Regions from separate parts of the Paenibacillus sp. MMO-177 genome, predicted to be linked through region 3. Evidence: riboswitches for the same ligand, from Rfam matches in the RefSeq annotation. Region 3 holds a riboswitch; each other region holds the start of a gene.

Region 1 (3,271 bases), on a different contig from region 3:
AAGTGACCGCCGTGAGCAAGGTTCATGCCAAGGACCGTGTCGCCTGGTTTGAGGACGGCAAGGTATACCGCCATGTTTGCTTGCGCGCCGGAGTGAGGCTGAACGTTCGCATGCTCGGCGCCAAAGATTTCTTTCGCGCGTTCGCGTGCGATGTCTTCCACAATGTCCACGTGCTCGCAGCCGCCGTAGAAGCGTTTGCCTGGGTAGCCTTCTGCATATTTATTCGTCAATACCGAACCCATAGCTTCCAGAACCGCTTCGCTTACGATGTTCTCGGATGCGATCAGCTCGATGTTGTCGCGTTGGCGCTGCAGCTCAAGGCCCATTGCCTTTAATACTTCAGGATCTTGGTTACGTAAGTTTTCCATTGTGAAAAGCCTCCTAAATATAATTAGTCGCATGTTCCCGACGTCTGCTCTGACGCCAGGCCGCTGTCTTCCAAAGTGTAAACCGCACGTGCGCCGCCAATCAGCTTAGGCCGCGAAAAAGCCATCGTGACATGAGCTGCGCCAATCGACCGGATGGACGGTCTGACCGGAACGGCAACCCGGCGCAGGTGCATGCCGATAAAGGTGTCGCCGATATCGAATCCGGCATGTGCCTGAACGGTCTCAACCAGGCAGGCGTTCGGCAAATGCCGGAATGCATACGCAGCCATTGAACCGCCTGCTTTCGGAACGGGAATGGCCGCAACCTCTTCCAGTCCGTACTTGTCCGCCGCCTCACGGGGGAGGACAAGCGCCCGGTTCAAATGCTCGCAGCACTGATAAACCGGATAAAAGCCTATATCCTTCCGGACCGCTTCAATGCCTGCATAGATCTGAGCGGCTGTCTCGACCGTTCCCGAAGTCCCGATCCGGTGACCAAGCACCTCGCTTGTGCTGGTCCCGATAACCAGCAGCTGGCCGGCTTTTAATCCTCCTGCCGTAACAAGCTCCCGCACAATGGTCTCCACATCGGCTGCAATAGCAATGGTTTCCTGTTGATTGTTCATTGTACATACCTCCTGCAAAGATAAGAATGATCACACAAATCGCTTAAGGATTAATTACACCAATGGCCTGTTAATTAAGCGGTTAATGATAATTCTTGCTTCGAAAGCATGGACCTAAGGATGAACCGTATATTGCTGCTCGATTTCCTTCACTTTCCGGACACGCCCTACATGGCGCTCGCCGTTCGAGAACGGTGTTTCCATCCAGATGCGGACAATTTCCTGCGCAAGGCCAGGGCCGATAATACGCTCGCCCATCGCAAGCACGTTTGTATCGTTATGCTCACGGGTTGCTTGTGCCGAAAACATATCATGCACCAGCGCGCAGCGGATTCCCGGAACTTTGTTCGCCGCGATCGACATGCCGATACCCGTGCCGCAAATCAGAATGCCGCGGTCAGCTTGGCCGCTGGCCACTCTGTCCGCTACAGGCAGCGCATAATCGGGATAATCCACCGACTGGCTGCAGTCGCAGCCCAAGTCTTCAATTTCATGACCAAGCGATAAAAGAAACGGAACAATTTCATCTTTCAGACGGTAACCCGCATGATCTGCACCTATTGCAATTTTCAACGCAAAACCCTCCTGCTAGTTGTCGAATCATACGGACTTATTATACCTAAAATCCTCAAAAAGACGAAAAAAGAGCATGACATGCTATGACTAGCATGCTGCTCTTTGCCCAGGCGACCGGCCGTATGTTCCGATGCTCCACCGTGGTTACCCACTTCCGTCGCCAGTTACATCGGAAACCGTCTTTGTTACCTTCATGATAGCTTATTCAAGCGTGAAAATCAATCAAATATACGCATGAATCCAGCCTAATTCCGGCATGGATTATCATCCCTTTTTAAGCGCTTGGAGAAGGGCCTTCAGGCTCTCTTCGATTTCTTTGGCGCAGCTTTCATACATGCCAAGCGTTCCGCCAAACGGATCAGCGATATCAAAGCTCGGGATCCGGCGTTCCAGCTCCAGAAGACGCGAACGCTCCGCGGCCGACAGCTGCTGGCCCAGCACCTGCTTCATATGCATCTCCGTATAAAGACGCTCGAGCTCTTCTATATCCGCCTGAACAGCGGTATCCTGATTCACATATTCTTTAAGCGTATAAGCTTTGTCCACGGCTTCCGGGAAATAGTTGAGCAAGCCGCGTTTGTGTCCGGCCGTCATCGTCAGGATAAGGTCCGCCCAAGCAACGGCTTCTCCGCTTAACGCGCGCGACGAGCCCCGATGCTCAACCGATTTGCCGCGCAGCGTTGTAGCGGCATGAGCCGAGATCGGCAGACCGTCAATGGTGGATACCCCGGCAGAACGGACCTCGAGCGGAATTCCTTGCTGCTCCGCCATTGCCCTCAGCATGGCTTCCGCCATCGGCGAACGGCAGGTATTGCCGGTACAAACAAACAAGATGCGCGTCATGCTGCAATCCCCTTTCTGGTATGGCTGATTCCATCGTTGTATTAAAATATAAATAACAGACCGAAAATGAGCAAGATCGCCCCGCCCAGCGCTTCACCGTAGCCGCCCAGATTCTCGCTGACCCGGCGCCCAAGCAGCAACCCCAGCACGGACATCAATCCGCCAAAAAAGCCAAACAATAAAACCGTCAGCAGAATATCGGCCTTGAACATGCCGAGTGTTACGCCAACGGAGAAGGAGTCGATGCTGACGCTGAACGCAAACAAAAACGTTCCGACCGAGGAACGGTAGTCCATCGATTGGGCCGATTCCCCTTTGAGCGAGTTGTAAATCATGTGTCCGCCAAGCAAAAGCAGCAATACGCCTGCAGCCATCGTCGCAACATGTCCAAGCAGACCGCTGACGAAATGTCCGGCGTAGATGCCGCCAAGCGGCATCAACACATGGAATAACGCGATGATGCCGCTTATCCGGAGCACGTCGCGCAGGCGAATCCCCTTCAGCCCGATTCCGATTCCTAACGAAAAAGCATCCATGCCAAGCGCAACCGCCATAATGAGCAGTGTCGCGAATTGTCCGGCTTGCAAAGTTGCATCAGTCACGCTATCGCCCCCATGTCCACATCCATTCTTAACCAAGATATGCGGACAAGGGGACAAACATACTACTTACTCTATAGGCGGACGATTTGATATCCAGCCGCCTTCGCCAGACGGTTCATCAGTGCGAGGCCGATTCCTTCTTCGGAGCAGCCCTCCGCCCATATTCGCTGCACGCCTTCCGAGTCAAACCGGCGAAGTGCGGCATACAGGTTATGCGCCGCCTGCTCGAGACGCAGCTCGCTGCCGTAACTGAGAA
Region 2 (3,271 bases), on a different contig from region 3:
CATCGTTCACCAGATAATAACTATGAGCTTTGATCGTGCCGTTAAGCGCCGTACCCGATCCTTTTGTCTTAGGCGTGCCTAAAGCACTGTACTCGACAATCCAGCCTTTCAAGCTGATATCATGGTCCGTACGGTTGTACAGCTCGAAGAATTTGTTCTTGTAAACCCCGTTCGCCGATCCGCTAACGTTCAGCATGCTGAAGACAACGTCACCGGGATTAGCTTTATTCGGGTTGGCGATCGCAAAATCAACGCCGGTCTTGGAGCTGACTAGCTTGTTCGCCGCTTTTGCAGTCACGTAAATTTTCGCATTGCCGTCCGCATTGGAAAGGCTAACCGTAAACGAACCGTCCGCTTCGGCTGTTGTCGAGCCTGCCGGAGTTGTGCCATCCGCCAAATAGATCGTAACGGCTGAGCGGCCAGCTACGGCGGATGCTGTTCCCGACACGGTCGAGTGGCTCGAATAAGTAATTTTGGTTGCATTCGGTGCGGCAGTTTGTCCGACCGATATGTTCACCTTCGCACTCTCTTCTTTGCCCGTTTCCGTCGCGGTTACCGTCACCGTTCCCGCATGAGTCGGATTGCTGATGGTCAAAGTAAACGAGCCGTCCGCGTTTGCGGTCGTATTGCCAAGCGACATATTGTCCGCATCGTATGCTTTAACTTCAGCATTTGCCGGCACTGCTCCGATATCGCCGTTTAGTGTCGCATAGTCGTCCACAAACGTAATTTTGTTTACGACCGGAGGTGTCGATGTTTGTACGCCGCCGTTATCGTTACCGCCGTTGCCGACATCGCCGCCGGACCCGTCAGACGAATCGCCGGTTACAACGATATTTTCGATCTGGTTGGTCCCCGTGGCTCCAAGCGGATCGGTTGCGGAGTATGACCCCGTACCCGCACGGACGGAAATATTGTCAACGAGCGTCCATCTCAAATAAACCATTGCCTGATTGTCCGCTTGGGAAGGCAGTGCAACATTGGTCAGTACGCCTGTCGTCCAATCGTTTTGAACTTTGACGGTGCCGCCTGCAACATCGTTCCAGGTTGTCCCGTCTAAACTATATTGAAGTTGGAAATCTCTCGGTCCTGTGTTCGACCCTCTTTGAACCGACGATACTTTAAGGTTCGTATAGCCGGAAGACACAAGAGAAACCTGCCAATAATCGCCGACCTTCCAATCTTTGCCGCTGACAACTGGCATTGCAGGAGTTGATGCATCGTTGGAAAACGTAACCGCTGATAGACTTGTCGTCATCTTCTTGTCCTTGTTGACATCAAGCGTAACGTTTTGGTTCGCAGGAAGATCAGCTACTCCCGTGCCCGTCCCGTCCCATTTCGCAAGCGTCACCGCAGAAGCTGCGGATGCCTTAGGCAAAAGACTGCCCGGCTGCAGTAGCGTGAAAAGCATCATAACGGATAAAACAATGCCGAATACGCGTTTATTTTTTAATGCCGAATAACCCACTTAAATGCCTCCGTTCAATGAATTCATTATGGAAATAAGTCTGCTAACAGAGGTAGGCCAAGCTATAATGTGATAAAATAAATAGGGCTTGCTTATCAACGGCAAATAAACCGCCGATAAGCCGGTTTCTTCAGAAGCCGTGGTCCGTGTGCCCCGCCAAAAGCTAACGGATCGCGGCTATTCGATTCCTATTTATGCCTTGCAAGAGAATAGAACTCCTTTCTACAAAATTCTACAAAGATCTACAAAAAACGAGTTAGCCTTACCTCACCTGCATTATAGCACCGTTAAATTGGACAAATGTCATCGTAATATTAATTTTTTAGCAGTAAACCATCCCGCTTTTTTCATATGTTCATTTTTGGAATATTTTCAGATGAAATTTGTTTCAGCCCTTACAAAAAGAACAGGTAACCGCCTTTTCTTTCGTTCAAACTTTTGATACAGTAAGAAAAATAACGTTGTATGCGACTGGCGAAAAAAGTGGAATCAACCACGAGGGAGCATACGGCTTGGACGTTCCGTTCGCCTGGGAAAAGTATCTGATGGATAGACTCGCGTTTTTCGCGAGCCTTCCGCAGGTGCTTTTTTTTTCGTTCATGAACAATGGCATGGAGGGATTGGAATGACAAAGCTCTTGAAAGCGAAGGAAGCAGCAGATCAGGTATACGAAGGAATCCGGACGAAGGTCGAAGAGTGGAAGCAGAACGGAGTCCAGCCTCATATGGCGACCATTCTGGTCGAAGGAGATCCCGCATCGGCCTATTATGCCGGGGCCAAACAACGAATTGCCGAGAAGCTGGGCGTAGTTTTTACTCTCCACTCATTTACGGCCGAGGTTACGGAAGACGAGATCCTCCGGCTTGTTCATCGGTTGAACAATGATCTATCCGTGCATGGCATTATGCTGGAGCTCCCCCTGCCCCGGCATCTGTCGGCGAGCACCATTGAGAAGGCGATCTCCCCGCTGAAAGACGTGGATGGAGTTACGCCTGACAATAAGCTTGCTACGGTAACTGGCGACACCGGTCTCTATCCGGCTACCCCTCAATCCTGTATTCGGCTTCTAAAGCATTACGGTTATACGCTTGAAGGCAAGAACGTAACGCTCGTCGGACGCGGCCAAACCGTCGGACTCCCGCTGTTCCATATGCTTCAACGCGAGAACGCCACCGTAACCGTCTGTCACTCGCGCACGCCGGACATCGCTTCTCATCTGGGCCATGCCGATATCGCCTTTGTCGCCGTGGGCCGTCCAAATGTCGTTACGCAAGCCATGGTTCATTCCGATCTCGTTATAATCGATGCCGGAATCAATGAAACGCCGGACGGTAAAATGGTCGGCGATGTTGCAATCAACGTCCAACCAATCGCAGCGGCGGTATCCCCCGTACCAGGCGGGGTCGGAACGTTAACGACGGCAATCCTGTACGAGAATCTGATGAAGGCTATTGACCTTCAACTTGGGGAGGGCAAATAGATGACTGCAACAACGACGTGGGATGATTCCATCCGCTATTTTCTGCAGCAAGCCGGCAGCTCCAATCCTACGCCGGGTGGAGGTAGCGTAGCGGCATTAATTGCTGCGCTTGGAGCTTCGATGACTTCCATGGTCGGCAACCTGACGCAAGGAGAAAAGTTCGCCGATATTCAATCTACGATTGTTGAAGTCATAGAGAAGATGCATCGTTTAACGGCAGAATGCGAAGAGCTGCTTCAGGCGGATATCTCATCGTTCAATAAATACATGGACGCGCTAAAGCTTCCTAAGAGCTCCGATGATGAGAAACTCATACGCAAAAA
Region 3 (3,271 bases):
TCCTGAAAGAGGCTGCGAAATTTATGGAAGGAGAAGGTCTTTTATAGGCCTTTTTTCCAATATATACTTTATTGAAAATGCCTATGAAGATTATTGTTTTTATATATTATTCAAATAGGCTTCTTGGTTATATGATGGATTAAATATTAAAAAGGGGAGAGGGATTAAAGATGAACAAGTCCATCTATGACTTTCAGGTAAATGAGATAAATGGGGAGCCTATTCATCTGTCTGCTTTTTACGGCAGGGTTCTTCTAATCGTGAATACAGCAAGCCAATGCGGCTACTCCAAGCAGTTCGAAGGCCTGCAGCATTTGTACGAAAAATATTGGATGCACGGCTTCGAAATACTGGGTTTCCCGTGCAATCAGTTTAACGGCAAAGAGCCCGGCAGCCATTCGGAAATAGAAGAGCATTGCCGTCGCAATGTCGGTGTAACCTTCTCGTTGTTCGAAAAGGTAGAGCTCCGCGGTGAATCCGTTCATCCGCTCTTTCAATATTTGACGGAGCAGGCGCCTTTCCGGGGCTTTGATCCGAACAATTCCGATGAGCTGTGGATGAAGGACTTTCTTCGGCAGAATCATCCGGACCTGTATGAGGGCGACGGCGTAAAGTGGAACTTCTCCAAGTTCCTCGTTAACCGGGAAGGGCAAGTAATCGCCCGATTCGAGCCAACAACGCAGCCAAGCGATCTGGAACTGGCGATCGAGGAGGCATTATCCTCGGAACAATAGGTCTTATTATTGCGAAAATAGTAATGAAGCAGGATAAACATGCGTCCCGGAGAAGTTTCTTCTAACAAAAATTAAGAGGGAGGCATTCGCATTGAGTAAGCTTGTGAAGGTAGCTATGGCGGTTACGGCTGTTTTTGCCCTGCTTATGCAACCGGTCTCGGCTTCGGACAAAACAACCAAGTTCAAAGTTACGCTTGTCAGCGTAGAGCTGGTTGAGAATAACCATGTCGGTAACGAGTGGTTGACTAAGGCTTACGTGAACGGCAAGGAAGTACAGGAAAACAAAAGCATTACCTTAAACTTGAAATCGACGGACAGCATTAAGCTGAAGGCGTATGCCGAAGAGCAGGATAAAATTCCCGATAGCAACTCAGCCAATGATACGGTAAAGGTATCGTCCATCACAAAAACCGTCAATAAAGCGTTGAAGGTCGTTGTGACGGAGAACCGCGGCAGGTATTCGGGGAACACGGCCGAGTGGAAGTTTACCTATAAAATTGAAAAGTAGTCAAAAGGCCGATGCTCCCCAAGAAGCTTCGGCTTTCATTTTTTGGCTTCTGGCTTGTTCCCAATTCGACTTGAACTCCTTATCCGTCATATCCTTCCCTTCGGTTGCCTTGATATAGACGAACTGCCATTTGCCGCTGCCGGCAACCATGCCCCAATCAATCTCGCCCTGATAGTGGGACACATCAATCCCCCGTACCTTGTATTTAGACGCAAACAGGTTGTTATGCCAAATGATGCCCTTGTACTCTAATACACCCGCGATCATGAGGAGCAGCAGGATACACGCGGTGCTTTTCTGCCATCTTTTTAGCTTCATAGCCACCCATCCTTTATTCCTGTCTCCTTGGCTGGTCCAGCGCTTTCCAGATACATAGACGACAGCTTGTCCTTATTTGTTTCCGCAAAAATTAACTTGCTCCGCATAGGTACCCGGTATATGATAAAAGTAAATATCTGGTATGTGCGACTGGCGTAAACGTGGAGAACCACGAGGGAGCACATATGTCATCAGCCGTACGCCTGGGCAGAGTATCGTTTCTCGTGAAGAGAGGCGATGCTCTTTTTATTTAGGATGAGGGGATGAAGCAAATGAAGCGGAGAAGAAATGTTGCCATTCTGATTTACGACAACGTTGAAGTGCTGGATTTTACGGGACCGTTCGAAGTTTTTATTACGGGCAGCAATCGCGGCCAAGATTTCCATGTGTTCACCGTGGCGGAACATAACAGTCCCGTTACGGCTCTAGGCAATCTGAGCGTCAATCCGGCCTATACCATTCATGATTGTCCCAAGCCCGATATCGTACTTATCCCAGGCGGCCTGGGCTCCCGTCAGGAAATGCACAACAAGGCGTTGACCGATTGGATCAGGAAATGCGCTGACGAGTCGGAGCTGTTGCTATCCGTCTGTACGGGCGCGCTGCTCCTCGCAAAGGCGGGAGTGCTGGAAGGGCTGAAGCTGACGACGAATCGTCTTGCAACCGACGAGCTGAGGCAGGTTGCGCCAGCATCCGCTGAAATCTCCGAGACAGCCAGGTATGTAGATAACGGGAAGATTATTATGTCCGCGGGTATTTCGGCCGGCATAGACATGTCCCTCTACGTCATCAGGCGGCTTCATGGCGAAGAGAGAGCGCTTCATACCGCAAAATTGATGGAATACGATTGGGTGCAAAGAGAGCATTCCTGATCAAATATTTGTGCCGTTTTCCTGATAGCATAGCCGTAACGATGAGCGAGGGAGCTGGATCAATCTTACGAATGGAACATTACACCCGAATCCAATATGCGATTACGTTTATAGAAGAACAGCTGCAGGAAGCGCTTAGCCTGGAGGCCATAGCCGCCCGGGCGGGATTTTCGCTGTACCATTTTCAAAGGCTATTCCATGCCATCACGGGCTTTACGGTACAGGAATACATTCGGAAGAGAAGGTTAAGCAGGGCTGCCGAGGAGCTGCGGGTTAACAGCCATACGGTGCTGGATATCTCCGTGTCTTACCAATACGGCTCGCAGGAGGCGTTTACCCGTGCTTTCGCCGGTTATTTCGGCATGGCGCCGGCCCAATATAGGAAGCAACAGCCGCCATTAGCCTTGCAGCTCCCCATTGATCTCGTCGCATTAACGGCTAATATCCGAGGAGGATTAACGATGTACAAACCGGACATCATGGAACGGCCAGCGACCCGCATCATTGGTTATAACTATCCGACCAATTTGAACAACGAGCGGTATTTCGAGGAGATCCCGGGTTTCTATGCGCATTTTGGCAGTCATGAATACTATATGCGTATCCCTAACAAAGCGCGGCCGGCTTTTGCTTATGGTATCCCCCATAGTTACAGGGAGGATGGTGCCTTTTCGTTCCTTATTGGCGAGGAGGTCACCTCATTTGCGGAGGTGGAGGACGGCTTCGCCTGTCTGGAGCTTCCCGGCGGCAAGTATGCGGCTTTCCGCAACGGCAGTATGCCCGAGCTTGGACAAAACGCATGGAAATACATCTATGGAACCTGGCTGCCTAACAGCAAT

The links. A riboswitch is a leader RNA that binds a small molecule or an ion and turns the genes downstream of it on or off. The one in region 3 is predicted to bind ZMP and ZTP.
Region 1: it holds a riboswitch for ZMP and ZTP, as region 3 does, so the genes downstream of both, rpiB (ribose 5-phosphate isomerase B) here and WFK81_RS26300 (DJ-1/PfpI family protein) in region 3, are expected to answer to the same signal.
Region 2: it holds a riboswitch for ZMP and ZTP, as region 3 does, so the genes downstream of both, WFK81_RS23300 (bifunctional 5,10-methylenetetrahydrofolate dehydrogenase/5,10-methenyltetrahydrofolate cyclohydrolase) here and WFK81_RS26300 (DJ-1/PfpI family protein) in region 3, are expected to answer to the same signal.

Annotation. Positions count from the first base shown of each region.
Region 1 is NZ_JBBCUR010000004.1:140,470-143,740, forward strand. Features, by position in the region: gene glyA (serine hydroxymethyltransferase) at 1-368, opposite strand, end outside; gene WFK81_RS16140 (TIGR01440 family protein) at 392-994, opposite strand; gene rpiB (ribose 5-phosphate isomerase B) at 1,109-1,567, opposite strand; ZMP/ZTP riboswitch at 1,668-1,748, opposite strand; gene WFK81_RS16150 (low molecular weight protein arginine phosphatase) at 1,835-2,413, opposite strand; gene WFK81_RS16155 (manganese efflux pump MntP) at 2,455-2,967, opposite strand; gene WFK81_RS16160 (L-threonylcarbamoyladenylate synthase) at 3,087-3,271, opposite strand, start outside.
Region 2 is NZ_JBBCUR010000008.1:109,584-112,854, forward strand. Features, by position in the region: gene WFK81_RS23295 (S-layer homology domain-containing protein) at 1-1,468, opposite strand, end outside; ZMP/ZTP riboswitch at 1,926-2,010, shown strand; gene WFK81_RS23300 (bifunctional 5,10-methylenetetrahydrofolate dehydrogenase/5,10-methenyltetrahydrofolate cyclohydrolase) at 2,094-2,948, shown strand; gene WFK81_RS23305 (cyclodeaminase/cyclohydrolase family protein) at 2,949-3,271, shown strand, end outside.
Region 3 is NZ_JBBCUR010000012.1:22,178-25,448, reverse strand. Features, by position in the region: partial or broken gene WFK81_RS26320 (NUDIX hydrolase) at 1-47, shown strand, start outside; gene WFK81_RS26315 (glutathione peroxidase) at 171-734, shown strand; gene WFK81_RS26310 (hypothetical protein) at 826-1,242, shown strand; gene WFK81_RS26305 (GH25 family lysozyme) at 1,243-1,560, opposite strand; ZMP/ZTP riboswitch at 1,697-1,776, shown strand; gene WFK81_RS26300 (DJ-1/PfpI family protein) at 1,833-2,432, shown strand; gene WFK81_RS26295 (AraC family transcriptional regulator) at 2,504-3,271, shown strand, end outside.